Regions from separate parts of the Pseudoalteromonas sp. SWN29 genome, predicted to be linked through region 1. Evidence: predicted binding sites of a transcription regulator. Region 1 holds the regulator's gene; each other region holds the start of a gene.

The links. The regulator sigma-54, encoded in region 1, starts transcription at its own class of promoters, with help from an activator protein. The targets are predictions, from matches to a motif close to GTTGGCACGNNNNTNGNNT.
Region 2: the regulator sigma-54 is predicted to act here: its motif matches at 1,979-1,997, upstream of flgF (flagellar basal-body rod protein FlgF).
Region 3: the regulator sigma-54 is predicted to act here: its motif matches at 2,434-2,452, upstream of I6F53_RS05505 (hemerythrin domain-containing protein).

The regions. Positions count from the first base shown of each region.
Region 1 covers NZ_JADYXE010000013.1:13,503-17,765, forward strand. Annotated here, with positions in the region: gene rapZ (RNase adapter RapZ) at 1-604, opposite strand, end outside; gene ptsN (PTS IIA-like nitrogen regulatory protein PtsN) at 623-1,075, opposite strand; gene hpf (ribosome hibernation promoting factor) at 1,080-1,367, opposite strand; gene I6F53_RS06815 (RNA polymerase factor sigma-54) at 1,394-2,893, opposite strand; gene lptB (LPS export ABC transporter ATP-binding protein) at 2,963-3,688, opposite strand; gene lptA (lipopolysaccharide transport periplasmic protein LptA) at 3,685-4,230, opposite strand; gene lptC (LPS export ABC transporter periplasmic protein LptC) at 4,220-4,263, opposite strand, start outside.
Region 2 covers NZ_JADYXE010000048.1:24,095-28,357, reverse strand. Annotated here, with positions in the region: gene I6F53_RS16475 (flagellar hook assembly protein FlgD) at 1-493, shown strand, start outside; gene flgE (flagellar hook protein FlgE) at 554-1,876, shown strand; gene flgF (flagellar basal-body rod protein FlgF) at 2,034-2,777, shown strand; gene flgG (flagellar basal-body rod protein FlgG) at 2,799-3,587, shown strand; gene flgH (flagellar basal body L-ring protein FlgH) at 3,604-4,263, shown strand, end outside.
Region 3 covers NZ_JADYXE010000010.1:12,638-16,900, forward strand. Annotated here, with positions in the region: gene I6F53_RS05500 (plasma-membrane proton-efflux P-type ATPase) at 1-1,879, shown strand, start outside; gene I6F53_RS05505 (hemerythrin domain-containing protein) at 1,969-2,394, opposite strand; gene I6F53_RS05510 (hypothetical protein) at 2,740-2,994, shown strand; gene I6F53_RS05515 (hypothetical protein) at 3,055-3,309, shown strand; gene I6F53_RS05520 (DUF6500 family protein) at 3,339-3,557, shown strand; gene I6F53_RS05525 (RluA family pseudouridine synthase) at 3,559-4,263, opposite strand, start outside.

The DNA of each region.
Region 1 (4,263 bases):
CTAACCCATTTAAAGGTTTTAATTCAGGTTCCCAATGTGGATTTGGTAAAAAGCGTGCATCAAATACGTAATCTGCTTCTTTTGGTATACCGTATTTAAAACCAAACGATTCAAATGTGACAATCAGTTGCTTATCTTTTTTACCTAAAATCTTTTCACGAATAGATTCAGCAAGTTGATGAACACTCAAATCAGTTGTATCTATCATAAAGTCGGCGCGGGTGATTAATACATCAAGTAATTCTTTTTCTTTTTTGATGGCTAAATCAAGAGGCAACGAGTCAATTGATAGTGGGTGTAATCTACGAGTTTCAGAAAAACGTTTGATCAATGTTTGGTCGTCGCTATCTAAATAAAATAACGTAGGTTTTGCAAAGCCAGGCAAGTATTCAAGAATATCGTTAAATTCATCTTGTTGTTTAGGGATGTTACGCACATCAATGCTAACAGCAATTTTATCATAGCTATCAGACACACTGCGAACTAATGAAGGAAGCAAGTTAACTGGAATATTATCTACGCAATAATAACCTAAATCTTCTACAACGCGTAAAGCAACCGACTTTCCAGAACCAGAACGGCCGCTTATGATAATTAACTCCATTTAACACCCTTTATAAAACTATGATTGATTGACAATAACTTGGTAAAGCTCAGCATCTGATTTTGCACTGCGTAACTGTTTACAAAAATCTTTGTTGTTTAGTTTATCAGCAATGGTTGCTAGAGTCTTTAAGTGCTGCTGGTTATCGCCATCTGGTACGATGAGTGCGACGAAAATATCAACAGGGCGATTATCGATTGCATCAAAATTTATTGGAGTTTCGCTAACGAGTACTAAAGCCAAAGGCTCTTCTGCACCGCTCATTCTTCCATGAGGAATGGCAATGCCACGCCCTATACCTGTACTACCCAATTTTTCTCTGCTCATTAAAGCATTAAGAATATCTTGTTGCGGTAAATACGGAAGTTTGTCGTGAGCAAGTTCGCTAATGAACTCTAAAATTCTTTTTTTGCTATTAAAAAGGACCGCAGCTTTGCTGCAGTCCTGGCATATAAGTGAGCTTAATTTCATCATATTAGTGTCGAGCAAGCTTCTCTTTGTGTTTAATTACTTGTCGATCGAGCTTGTCGATCAACGAGTCAATGGCGGCATACATATCTTGATGTTCTGTAGAGGCAAATAGCTCAGCACCGCTTACGTGTATGGTGGCTTCTGCTTTTTGATTTAATTTTTCTACATCGAGAATGACATGAACATTATTAATATGATCAGAGTGTCTTTCTAGCTTCGCAAATTTGGTATTAATATAGTCTCTTAGTGAATCGGTTAATTCTACCTGACGACCAGTTAAGTTTAGTTGCATAAGCATTACCCTCTTTTTTTTGCGTCTTAAATCAAACTTTTACGTTGATTTGACGGTGGAATAGCCAGAGATTCGCGGTATTTTGCGATTGTACGTCTCGCTACTTTAATTCCTTGCTCAGCCAATATATCCGCTATTTTGCTATCACTCAATGGTTTTGCTGAGTTTTCTGCTGCGATTAATTTTCGGATAAGCGCACGGATTGCTGTAGATGAACATTCACCACCGTTTTCGGTGCTTACATGGCTTGAGAAAAAATATTTAAGCTCAAATATACCACGGGGTGTGTGCATATACTTTTGGGTTGTTACGCGCGAAATTGTTGATTCGTGCATTTCTACCATTTCAGCAACATCATTTAAAACCATTGGTTTCATGGCTTCAGGACCGTGTTCAAAAAAGCCTTGTTGTTGCTTAACAATACAATTTGTTACTTTTAATAGTGTGTCGTTTCTACTTTCTAAGCTTTTAATAAACCATTTAGCTTCTTGTAAATGCGAGCGAATAAACTGGCTGTCACCACTGGATTTTACAGTGCGAGACATTGCCGCGTATTGGCTATTAACACGAATTTTAGGCATGCTGTCTGGGTTTAACTCAACAACCCAGCGGCCTTTAATTTTTTTAACTGACACATCAGGAATAACATACTCAGATTCTTCTCTTACAATAGTATCTGCAGGTTTAGGGCTAAGAGTATGTATTAATGTCATTACTTCCTTAAGCTCTTCTTCTTTGAGCTTAGTTTTCTTCATTAATGTACGATAGTCACGAGCAGCTAATAAATCAATATGCTCGGTTAAAATCATTTTTGTTTCATTAATGTAAGGTGTTTCTTTATCAAACTGGTTAAGCTGAATACACAAACACTCTTGTAAACTACGTGCAGCAATACCAACAGGATCAAACAGTTGGATGCGTTTTAATACAGCTTCAATTTCATCAAGTTCGACTTCGTTATCATCTTCGTTTTCTTGATTAAAGCTTTCTAAAATCTCTTCGCAGCTTAGTGTTAAAATACCTGAATCATCGACGGCTTCTACAATCGCAATAGCAATAGCTTCGTCTGTAGGGCTAAATGGCGTTAGTTGTAACTGCCACATTAAATACTCATGGAGCGTTTCAGTAGAGGCGCCTTGGTATATTGATTCGTCTTCAGGCATCGGACCCGATGATGCTGCTGGGGCGGCACTCATGTACTCATCCCAGCTAACATCCATAGCCATGTCGTCACTTAGCGTGTCTTTTGCAAGTGCTTCACCACTATCTTGTTCATATTCGCTTGGAACATCGTCGGCCGATGCGCTAACAGTTATGTCATCTGTATCTGCTTTTTGCTCGTTTTTACCTGCAGCGTCTTCGGAATAGTCTGGTTCTTCAACCTCTAATAGCGGGTTGCTGTCGAGAGCTTCTTGTATTTCTTGCTGGAGATCCAATGTACTGAGTTGCAACAAACGAATAGCTTGTTGCAGCTGTGGAGTCATTGTAAGTTGCTGGCCCATGCGCAGCTGTAGTGATTGCCTCATGTATCTCTAACAATCCTTTTATGTTGTTATAATTAATACTAGCAGATGCTTAAAGACATGGCGTAAATGTTACAGCCTAAATTGCTCGCCTAAGTAAACATCGCGTACTGTTTTATCATTTAATACGTGTTCTGGAGTACCTGATGCAATCAGCTCCCCATGAGAAACAATGTAGGCTTTTTCACAAACATCAAGGGTTTCTCTTACGTTATGATCGGTAATCAATACACCAATCCCACGATTTTTGAGATGTTCTATTATTTTCTTTATATCTAATACCGAAATTGGGTCAACACCTGCAAATGGTTCATCCAATAATATAAATTTAGGATCGGCTGCCAGCGCACGTGCTATTTCCACGCGGCGACGTTCGCCACCCGATAATGCCATACCTTGGCTATCACGAATGTGTTGTATGCTAAATTCATCTAATAATTTATCGAGCGTGTCTTCTCGGGCTTGTTTATTTAGCTCTTTGCGTGTTTCTAAAATAGCCATTAAGTTTTGATAAACAGTCAGCTTTCTGAATATTGAAGACTCTTGTGGTAAGTAGCCAATGCCTAATCTAGCACGACTATGCATAGGTAAAAGAGTAATATCGTTATCATCGATAGAAATTTTACCTTTGTCGCTAGGTACAAGTCCTACTATCATATAAAAAGTGGTAGTTTTACCTGCGCCGTTAGGGCCAAGTAAGCCAACAATACTGCCAGCTTTGACTTCAAGGCCGACGTTTTTTACAACTTCACGGCCTTTATAGCTCTTTGCTAATAGCTCTGCTTTTAATGTGCTCATGGTTGACCTTTGTCGCTTTTTTTACTTTTTTTAGTCTCGATTGGTACTAAAATTGTGTGAACGCGGTCAGTTGAGTTTTCATCTTTTTCGGCACTGATTAGCTGCTGCTCTATATCGTAGGTAATGCTTTTAGCATTTATTTTTTGTCCCGCTTGCGATACTTGTGCATTACCAACAAGCGTTAAAAAACGCTTAGATACATCATAACGTACTTCGTCAGCACTGGCGCTCATAGTCGTGCCATCTGATTGCTTTTCTTCAAAGTGCGCAGGGCTACCTGTAGCAATTAATAATTGTTTATTATCGCCAAGTTCATCGCGTTTATGTACTTCTAAGCGGTCTGCTGTAATTCGGCGATTACCATGAATAATCTCAACGTTTTTCTCAAAAATACCCACGTTAGCTTTTAATTGGCCTTCTTGCTTATCGGCGCTTATTGAAATTTGATTTGCAGCCGGTAGCGAGTTTTGCTCTGCAGCATTACTATTAAACGCCAGTATAAGTGCAGGAATAATAAGTGATTTTAATATTTTATTGGTCATAATATATGGTTCGCGTATGGTTAATTAGTTTTA
Region 2 (4,263 bases), on a different contig from region 1:
GACCAGCTTTACGATGGCGCAAGGCATCAGCGATTTAAATTCGAATTTTGATAGCTTAGCGACTTCGATGACATCAAATTCAGCCCTGCAAGCATCAACACTTGTCGGCAAGCAAGCTTTACTTGAATCAAACACCCTTGATTTAAATGAAACGGGTGATGCTAAAGGTTCGGCAGTGGCAGAAGAAGCCGTTGATAATTTAACGATTAAAGTGACTGATGCATCAGGTCAATTAGTAAAAACTATTGATATGGGTTCTCAACCAGCAGGTGCGGTACGTTTTGCCTGGGATGGCAAAAATGAAGCTGGTGAGCGTTTACCTGAAGGTGAATATTCAGTGACAGCTGAAGGAAGTACTGACGGTGAATTTTCAAGCTTACCCATTGCTACATTTAAGAACATTGAAAGCGTTAATATTAATGGCTCAAGTGGCATTATTATTAATACGAAAGAAGGTGCGGTTAGGCTGACAGATGTCGCAGAAATCGCGTAATAAATTTTAATTATACTTCGCCTGTCAGCAGGCTAAATATTAACAGGTTAGAGGTGAATTATGAGCTTCAATATTGCATTAACCGGCTTAGCTGCCGCACAAAAAGATTTAGACGTAACGGCAAATAACATTGCAAACGTTAATACAACGGGTTTTAAAGAGTCACGCGCTGAGTTTGCTGATGTTTACGCATCGTCAGTATTTAGCTCTGGTAAGACTAAAAATGGTGATGGTGTACAAACAACCATGGTTGCACAGCAATTTCATCAAGGCTCACTGCAATTTACAAATAACTCGCTTGATTTAGCTATTACGGGTGAAGGTTATTTTGCGATGAGTGAAGATCTAGGTGCACAGGATTTTACCTATACACGTGCAGGTGCATTTAAATTGAACAAAGATAATTTTGTCGTTGATGCAAAGGGTAACTTTTTGCAGGGTTTTCCTGTTGATGAGTCTACAGGTGATACAACTTCAGTTAGCTTGAGTACATCGTCAGCACTTCAAATACCTGACTCCTCAGGATCGCCACGCGCAACATCTCTTGTGTACAGTTCGTTTAATCTAGATTCAAGAGAAAATATTCCTTCTGTAACCACATTTAGCTCATCAGAAAGTGCAAGTTATAACTCCTCAACATCAACAACAATTTACGATTCGTTGGGTGAACCACACGTTTTACAGTTTTTCTTTGTAAAAACGGCTTCTAATACTTGGGAGACTCATGGAACTTTGGATGGAGAATCATTCGACGGTACTGGTGCTGCTGGTGTTGGAGCACTAAGTGAGTTTGGCTTTGATGCAAGTGGTATACCCTCAACTACAGATGGAGTAGGTAATACAGACACAACATTTGATCCAAAAGAACTTGATGCAACAAATTTGTCAGGTTTATTGACAAATGGAGCTAGCTTTCCAGATAACATAAAAATAAACTGGCGTGACGAAGCAGGAACAGCTAATAAAGTTCCTACACAGTATGCAAGTCGATTTGAAGTAAAAGCCCTTGAGCAAGATGGAGCAACCGTTGGTCGTCTAGCAGGTATAGATATAGGTACGGATGGTAAGGTTGTCGCTTCATATAGTAATGGGGATTCAACTTTTTTAGGTCAAGTAGCAATGGTTCGTTTTTCAAATTCGCAAGGTTTACAGCAAGTAGGCGATACAGCTTGGAAAAAGAGTTTAACATCGGGTGAACCTATTGCCGGAGAACCTGGTTCAGGAACTCTAGGTAATATAAATTCTTCAGCTCTTGAACAATCGAATGTTAATTTAACTAACGAATTAGTTGATCTGATAAGCGCACAGCGTAACTTTCAAGCAAACTCACGTGCGCTTGAAGTTAACTCAACTATTCAGCAGAGTATTTTGCAGATTCGATAAGTTACACTCAATTGAATATATTAGGCTGCATTTTTGCAGCCTTTTTTATAAGTCCTCTTTGCTAGCCCTTCTAAATACCTCTCAATGTTGCGTCAAATTTAATCTGGCATCTATTTTGCATTTGTAAGTTCAGAGATTTTTTATGTGAGTCGATACTATGGACAAAATGGTCTACATTGCGGCCTCTGGCGCTAAGCAAAGCCTACAGGGGCTTGCGCTTAAAGCCAATAATTTGGCGAATGCAAATACAACAGGTTTTAAAGCCGACTTTGCACAGGCGCGTTCTATGCAAGCGTTTGGCGAAGGTTTGCCTACACGTGTATTTTCAATGCAAGAGCGTCCGGGTTCTAACATGGTATCGGGTGGCATTGTTCAAACCGGGCGCGACTTAGATATCGCAATGAGCGATAACGCGTGGCTTGCCGTGCAAGATGCCTCAGGCAACGAAGCTTATACCAAAGTAGGTACGCTTAATATTACTGCGCAAGGCATGTTAGTAACAAGTCATGGTCGTCAAGTTATTGGCGAAGGTGGACCTGTTATTTTGCCTGTACCACTCGAAAAAATTGAGTTTAGTGAAGATGGTGCCATTCAGGTCCGTCCGCAAGGTGCACCGGCTAACTTTTTAGAAGAAGTAGATACGCTTAGAGTGGTTGAAGCAAATAGCTCACAGCTCGAAAAAGGTAACGATGGTTTATTTAGACCCAAACCAAATGTAACAGTAGATACCTCTGCCAATGTAAAAGTTTTAAGTGGTTCGCTTGAGATGTCGAACGTAAATCCTGTTCACGAAATGGTTGACATGATAAGCCACCAGCGCCAATTTGAATTACAAGTGAAATTAATGAAAACAGCTGAAGAAATTGACGAGCGTCAAGATCAGCTATTACGCATTGTTTAACTTTAAAGTGAGGACAATATTATGAACCCAGCATTGTGGATCAGTAAAACGGGGCTAGACGCCCAACAAACCGATATATCGGTTATTTCAAATAACTTAGCGAATGCGAGTACTGTAGGTTACAAAAAAAGCCGCGCTATATTTGAAGATTTACTTTATCAAAATATTAATCAACCAGGTGGTCGTTCATCGCAAGATACCGAAATGCCGTCGGGCTTAATGTTAGGTGCGGGTGCTAAAGTTGTAGCTAACCAAAAAGAGTTTACACAAGGCAACATGCTAACCACCGAAAACTCACTAGATTGGATGATTTCTGGTGAAGGTTTTTTTGAAGTACTGCAACCAGATGGCAATATTGCTTACTCGCGCAACGGCCAGTTTACTACCGATGGCGATGGACGAATTGTAACATCGGGCGCAGGTTACGTTATTCAGCCAGAAATGAATGTACCAGACGACGCGCAATCAATTACGGTTTCACAAGACGGCGAAGTATCTGTACGTGTTGCAGGGCAAGCCGATAACGTCGTCATTGGGCAGCTTACTATTAGTGATTTTATTAATCCATCGGGCCTTGAGCCAATCGGTCAAAACCTTTATACCGAAACCGCTGTAAGTGGTGCGCCGGTACAAGGTAACCCGGGTGTTGAAGGATTAGGTAGCATTATTCAAGGTTCACTCGAAACATCAAACGTAAATGTAACTGAAGAGCTAGTAAACCTAATCGAAACTCAGCGTATTTACGAAATGAACTCAAAAGTAATTTCGGCCGTTGACGAAATGATGAGTTACATCAATCAACAGCTTTAATAGCGTGGGGGGAATTATGCGTAATATTATTTTATTTGCAGCGGGCACATTATTTTTAAGTGGCTGTATGTCTACGCAAAATAGTGAAGTAGTGCAGGACGACCCTTACTACGCACCTATGTACCCCGAGCCTATTTTAGAGCCTCTGGTAGCCACAGGTTCATTGTTTAATACTCATACATCAAACGACTTATATTCCGATAAAAAAGCGCTACGTACTGGCGATATAATTACGGTTAAACTGCAAGAGTCTACTCAAGCTACAAAAGCCGCTAAAACAGAAACAGACAAAGAAACCGATGCAAGCTTAGACCCAGTGATTGGCCTAGGTGGCCTACCTGTAAATATAGGTGGCGATAGCATTCAGTTTGGTATTGGTAGCGATTCTTCGTTTACGGGCGATTCAAAATCAAACCAATCAAATAGTTTATTTGGCAATATATCGGTTAATGTAATGCGCGTTTTACCTAACGGTAACTTAGTTATACGCGGTGAAAAATGGTTAACGCTTAATACTGGCGAAGAGTTTATTCGTTTAGAAGGGCTAGTACGTCCTCAAGACGTAAGCGCCGATAATACGGTTGAATCAAATCGTATTGCTAATGCACGTATTCAATACTCAGGTAAAGGGCAAACGCAAGAAGCGCAAAGTCCTGGTTGGCTTACACGTTTCTTT
Region 3 (4,263 bases), on a different contig from region 1:
TGAAATAGAGGCAATAGTATACGCGACCGGTGCAAATACCTTTTTTGGTAAAACGGCGCAGTTAGTACAAGGGGAGCGAACTGCAAGTCATTTTCAGCGAGCAGTGCTTAAAATTGGTAATTATTTAATAATGCTTGCTGCGGCTTTAGTACTGCTTATAGTTATTGTTGCTTTGTTTCGCGATGATCCAATGATCACCACATTACAGTTTGCACTCGTATTAACCGTTGCGGCAATACCGGTAGCAATGCCAACAGTGCTATCAGTTACTATGGCGGTAGGCGCTCGTTTATTGGCTAAAAAGCAAGTAGTTGTAACGCGCTTAGCTGCAATTGAAGAGCTAGCAGGCGTTGATATTTTGTGCTCTGATAAAACCGGCACACTTACGCAAAATTTATTAACGTTAGGTGACCCGTTTTGTGTTGATAATGCACTTAATGAAGTAAACCGCGATGACGTTATATTGAACGCCGCATTGGCATCTCGCTCAGAAAATAACGATCCGATTGACTTAGCAGTATTACAAAGTGTAAAAGCTGAGCATCATCTAGATTCCTACTATATAGAGCATTTTCAACCATTTGATCCTGTAAGCAAACGCACTGAAGCGTCAGTTAAAAATGCTGACGGCAAAACGTTTAAAGTAACCAAAGGTGCACCACAAGTTATTTTAGCCTTGTCGGCTAATATTGAGGCAGTTAAAACTCAAGTTGAGGCGTCAATAGATGAATTTGCAGCACGTGGGTTTCGCTCTTTAGCGGTTGCTAAAACAGACGGTCAGGGTAAATGGCAATTTATAGGTGTATTGCCGCTTTTTGATCCACCGCGTGAAGAGGCAATACAAACGATTACCGATGCAAAAGAAATGGGAATGAGCGTTAAAATGGTCACCGGCGACCAAGTGGCGATTGCACGCGAAACTGCCAGTAAACTCGGTTTAGGAACAAATATTTTAGATGCCAGTGGTTTTGGTGCCGTTGAGCATCATAAAACAACGCAGCTAGATGACTCTATCGAGAGCGCGGATGGTTTTGCGCAAGTATTCCCTGAGCATAAATACCATATTATTGATGTGCTACAGCATAGAGGGCACATTGTTGGTATGACCGGAGACGGTGTAAATGATGCGCCAGCACTTAAAAAAGCTGACTGTGGTATTGCTGTATCGGGTGCCACCGATGCTGCCCGTTCAGCAGCATCTATTGTGTTAATGACCGATGGCTTGTCGGTTATTATTGATGCAGTTAAAGAGAGCCGAAAAATCTTTCAACGCATGAACAGTTATGCAATTTACCGCGTTGCAGAAACACTTCGCGTATTACTGTTTATGACCATGGCGATATTAATTTTTAACTTTTATCCACTAACAGCCGTGATGATAGTGATGCTTGCGCTACTTAACGATGCGGCCATTTTATCTATTGCGTACGATAATGTGCATTATCAAAATAAGCCCGAAACATGGAATATGCGACTCGTTTTAGGGATCTCTTCAGTACTGGGGATTGTTGGTCCAATAGCTGCCTTTGGTTTGTTTTATTTAGGCGATAAAGTATTTGAATTTGACCGCCCTCATCTTCAAACCTTAATGTATTTATTACTATCGGTAGCGGGGCACTTAACTATATTTTCAGCGCGTACTCGTGGTCCATTTTGGTCAATTAAGCCGTCAAATATATTAATGGCAGCGGTATTTGGTACGCAAATTATAGCAACGTTGATTGCTGTTTACGGCGTGTTTATGACTCCACTAGGATGGGGATGGGCATTTGCTGTATGGGGATATGCCTTGGTGTGGTTTTTTATTAATGATGGCTTAAAACTAATTGCCTATAAAGTTTTTGATCCAACAGAAGCTCCCTTACTAGAGAAAAATTAGCACATAGGCTTAAAAAATGGTTATAAGCCAAGTGGCTTATAACCAATAAGTACACAGGGAGTGTTAAATTCGGTTTATGATTTATGCAACTAGTGCATAGCATCGTTGTATTGTTTTGCTAGGCTCTCTTTTTGCCCTTCGGTCAATGCTTTACCGGCTAATTGAAATACTTCATGTTCTTCTTCACTCAGATGATGGTGCACTAAATGATGCAACTTTTTAGCTGCAACTAACCATGCAGACGAGCTCATTTCGGTATCTTCAAGTTGTTCAATTAATTCATCAATTTCGTGATGTTCAGCTACGCTGTGGCGCGCTTTTTCATGAGTTAAGTCATCAAACATAAGGGGGTTATAAAAGTAACGTTCTTCAAATTTTGCGTGATCTTCTAATTCCGTTTTTAGCTCATCCATTAGCTTGTGGCGCTGCTCTGTGTCGCCGTGTGTTTGAATAAGCGCATCTACCAATTCTCGTTGTTTGTCATGATCGTGACGTAGTGCTTCAAAAATATTCATAACTCATCCTTTTACAATTTATTTGTTTATATCATTAATTAGCAAACTAAATGCCAAATATTAAGTTGATGTATTTTAATGAGTTTATTTTTATTTTTTATTTTCAGGCTGCTATTACTGTAAATTTTACAGTGACATGAATGCAAAAATTTCAGGCTTTTACATAGTTCAATTATAAATAGAGTATAAATCCCTACAGAACCTTACAAATACTTACTGGTTGTTTATTCTATTGCAGTGATAAAGTAGCAGCGTTATTTAGGTACAACCTATATATTACTCCCACATATAATACCAATCGGTATAAATGCAAGTAGCACGTTAACTTAATAGGATAGTTTAAGGATGAACATAAAAAGCCTCGTCGTCGCATTATTACTGTGCGCTTTATTAAGTGCATGTAGTACAGCCCCGCGTTCAGACCCTAACTTTTGCATTGAAGAGGCTGAAATGGTTGATCGAAATGGCGCTCAAACAAGCACAGAGGTTTATAATCAATGCATAAGTGCGCAAATAAAAAAAGATGAAAAAAACGACACTTTCTTTGATGCAGTGGGGGCGTTCTTTTTTGAATTTTTTGTAATGGTGGTAGAAAAGTAAATACGGCTAACTTTCAGCTATAGTCTAAAGCAAATAAGTTGCGTAAAAATAGGATTAGTTATGAAGCAATTTTTGATAACAATTTCACTTTTATTATTATTAAACGGCTGTGCAGCGCAACCTTATGCGGGCTCAGCAAAGTGCATGGAGCAAGCTGATATTGCATACGAAACCGACACACTTAAAAATGAGCCATTAGATAATGAATGCAAAGCTACAAGAGTAAATACGCCTAATAAAGAGCTTGAGAATCATGGCTTGGTTGATCGAAGCCTTTTACAGCTAATGGTTAGTTTTTTAAATAGCGTATTTTAATAGTAAAAATATAATTAAATAAGGTATGTATGAGGGAAGAACTAAGAGCAAAAATAATTACTGTATGCGATAAAAAAATAGCCAGCAAAGGCGAAAACGTTGGGCTTTCTTTTTATGCATTTTTTGCCAATAAAAACGACAACCCAGAGCTACTCATGGAAGCAGCTACTTGGTGGATACACATTCATAAATTAGATCATTTTGTAAAAGCAAAGACCATCAAACAAATGATCTTAGATAGGCTTTAGCTTAAAAATCTGCGGCTACTTCAAACTCTAATCGCTTAAGCGTAATTGGGTGAGTAAATGTTAAGTATTCTGCATGTAAATGTAATCTATCGGCTTTTTTTCCGTAATGTGTGTCGCCTATTATAGGCATGTTTAAACCTAAACTGTGGGCACAATGCACTCTTAATTGATGAGTTCGCCCTGTTTTAGGGTATAACTGTAATCGGGTAATATTGTTATTACGATCTAAAACCTGCCAGGTAGTAAGTGAAGGTTTTCCGTGTTTGTAACACACCATTTGGCGCGGTTTATCATCAAAGTCGAGCACTAAGGGTAAATCGATTACTCCGCTATCCTCAGCTACGTTACCATTAACTAATGCGACATAACGTTTATCTATGGTGCGGTCAATAAACTGCTTTTGCAGCGCTTTGTGCACGCGTTTATTAAGTGCAATCATCAATAACCCAGAAGTCGACATATCTAATCTGTGCACAATTAGCGGGCCTGAAGCCTCTGGAAATTGCGTTTTAATACGCATATACACTGAGTCTTCAATATTAACGCCAGGTACTGATAAAAACTCAGCAGGCTTATTTACCACAAGTAAATCGTCATCTTTATAAACAATACTTAGATCTTTACCCTGAGCTGGGTTGATAAGTAGCGGGTTATCTTCAACGTTTAAGCCCTTTAACATGTGCCCAAGTATTGGTTGGCATTTGCT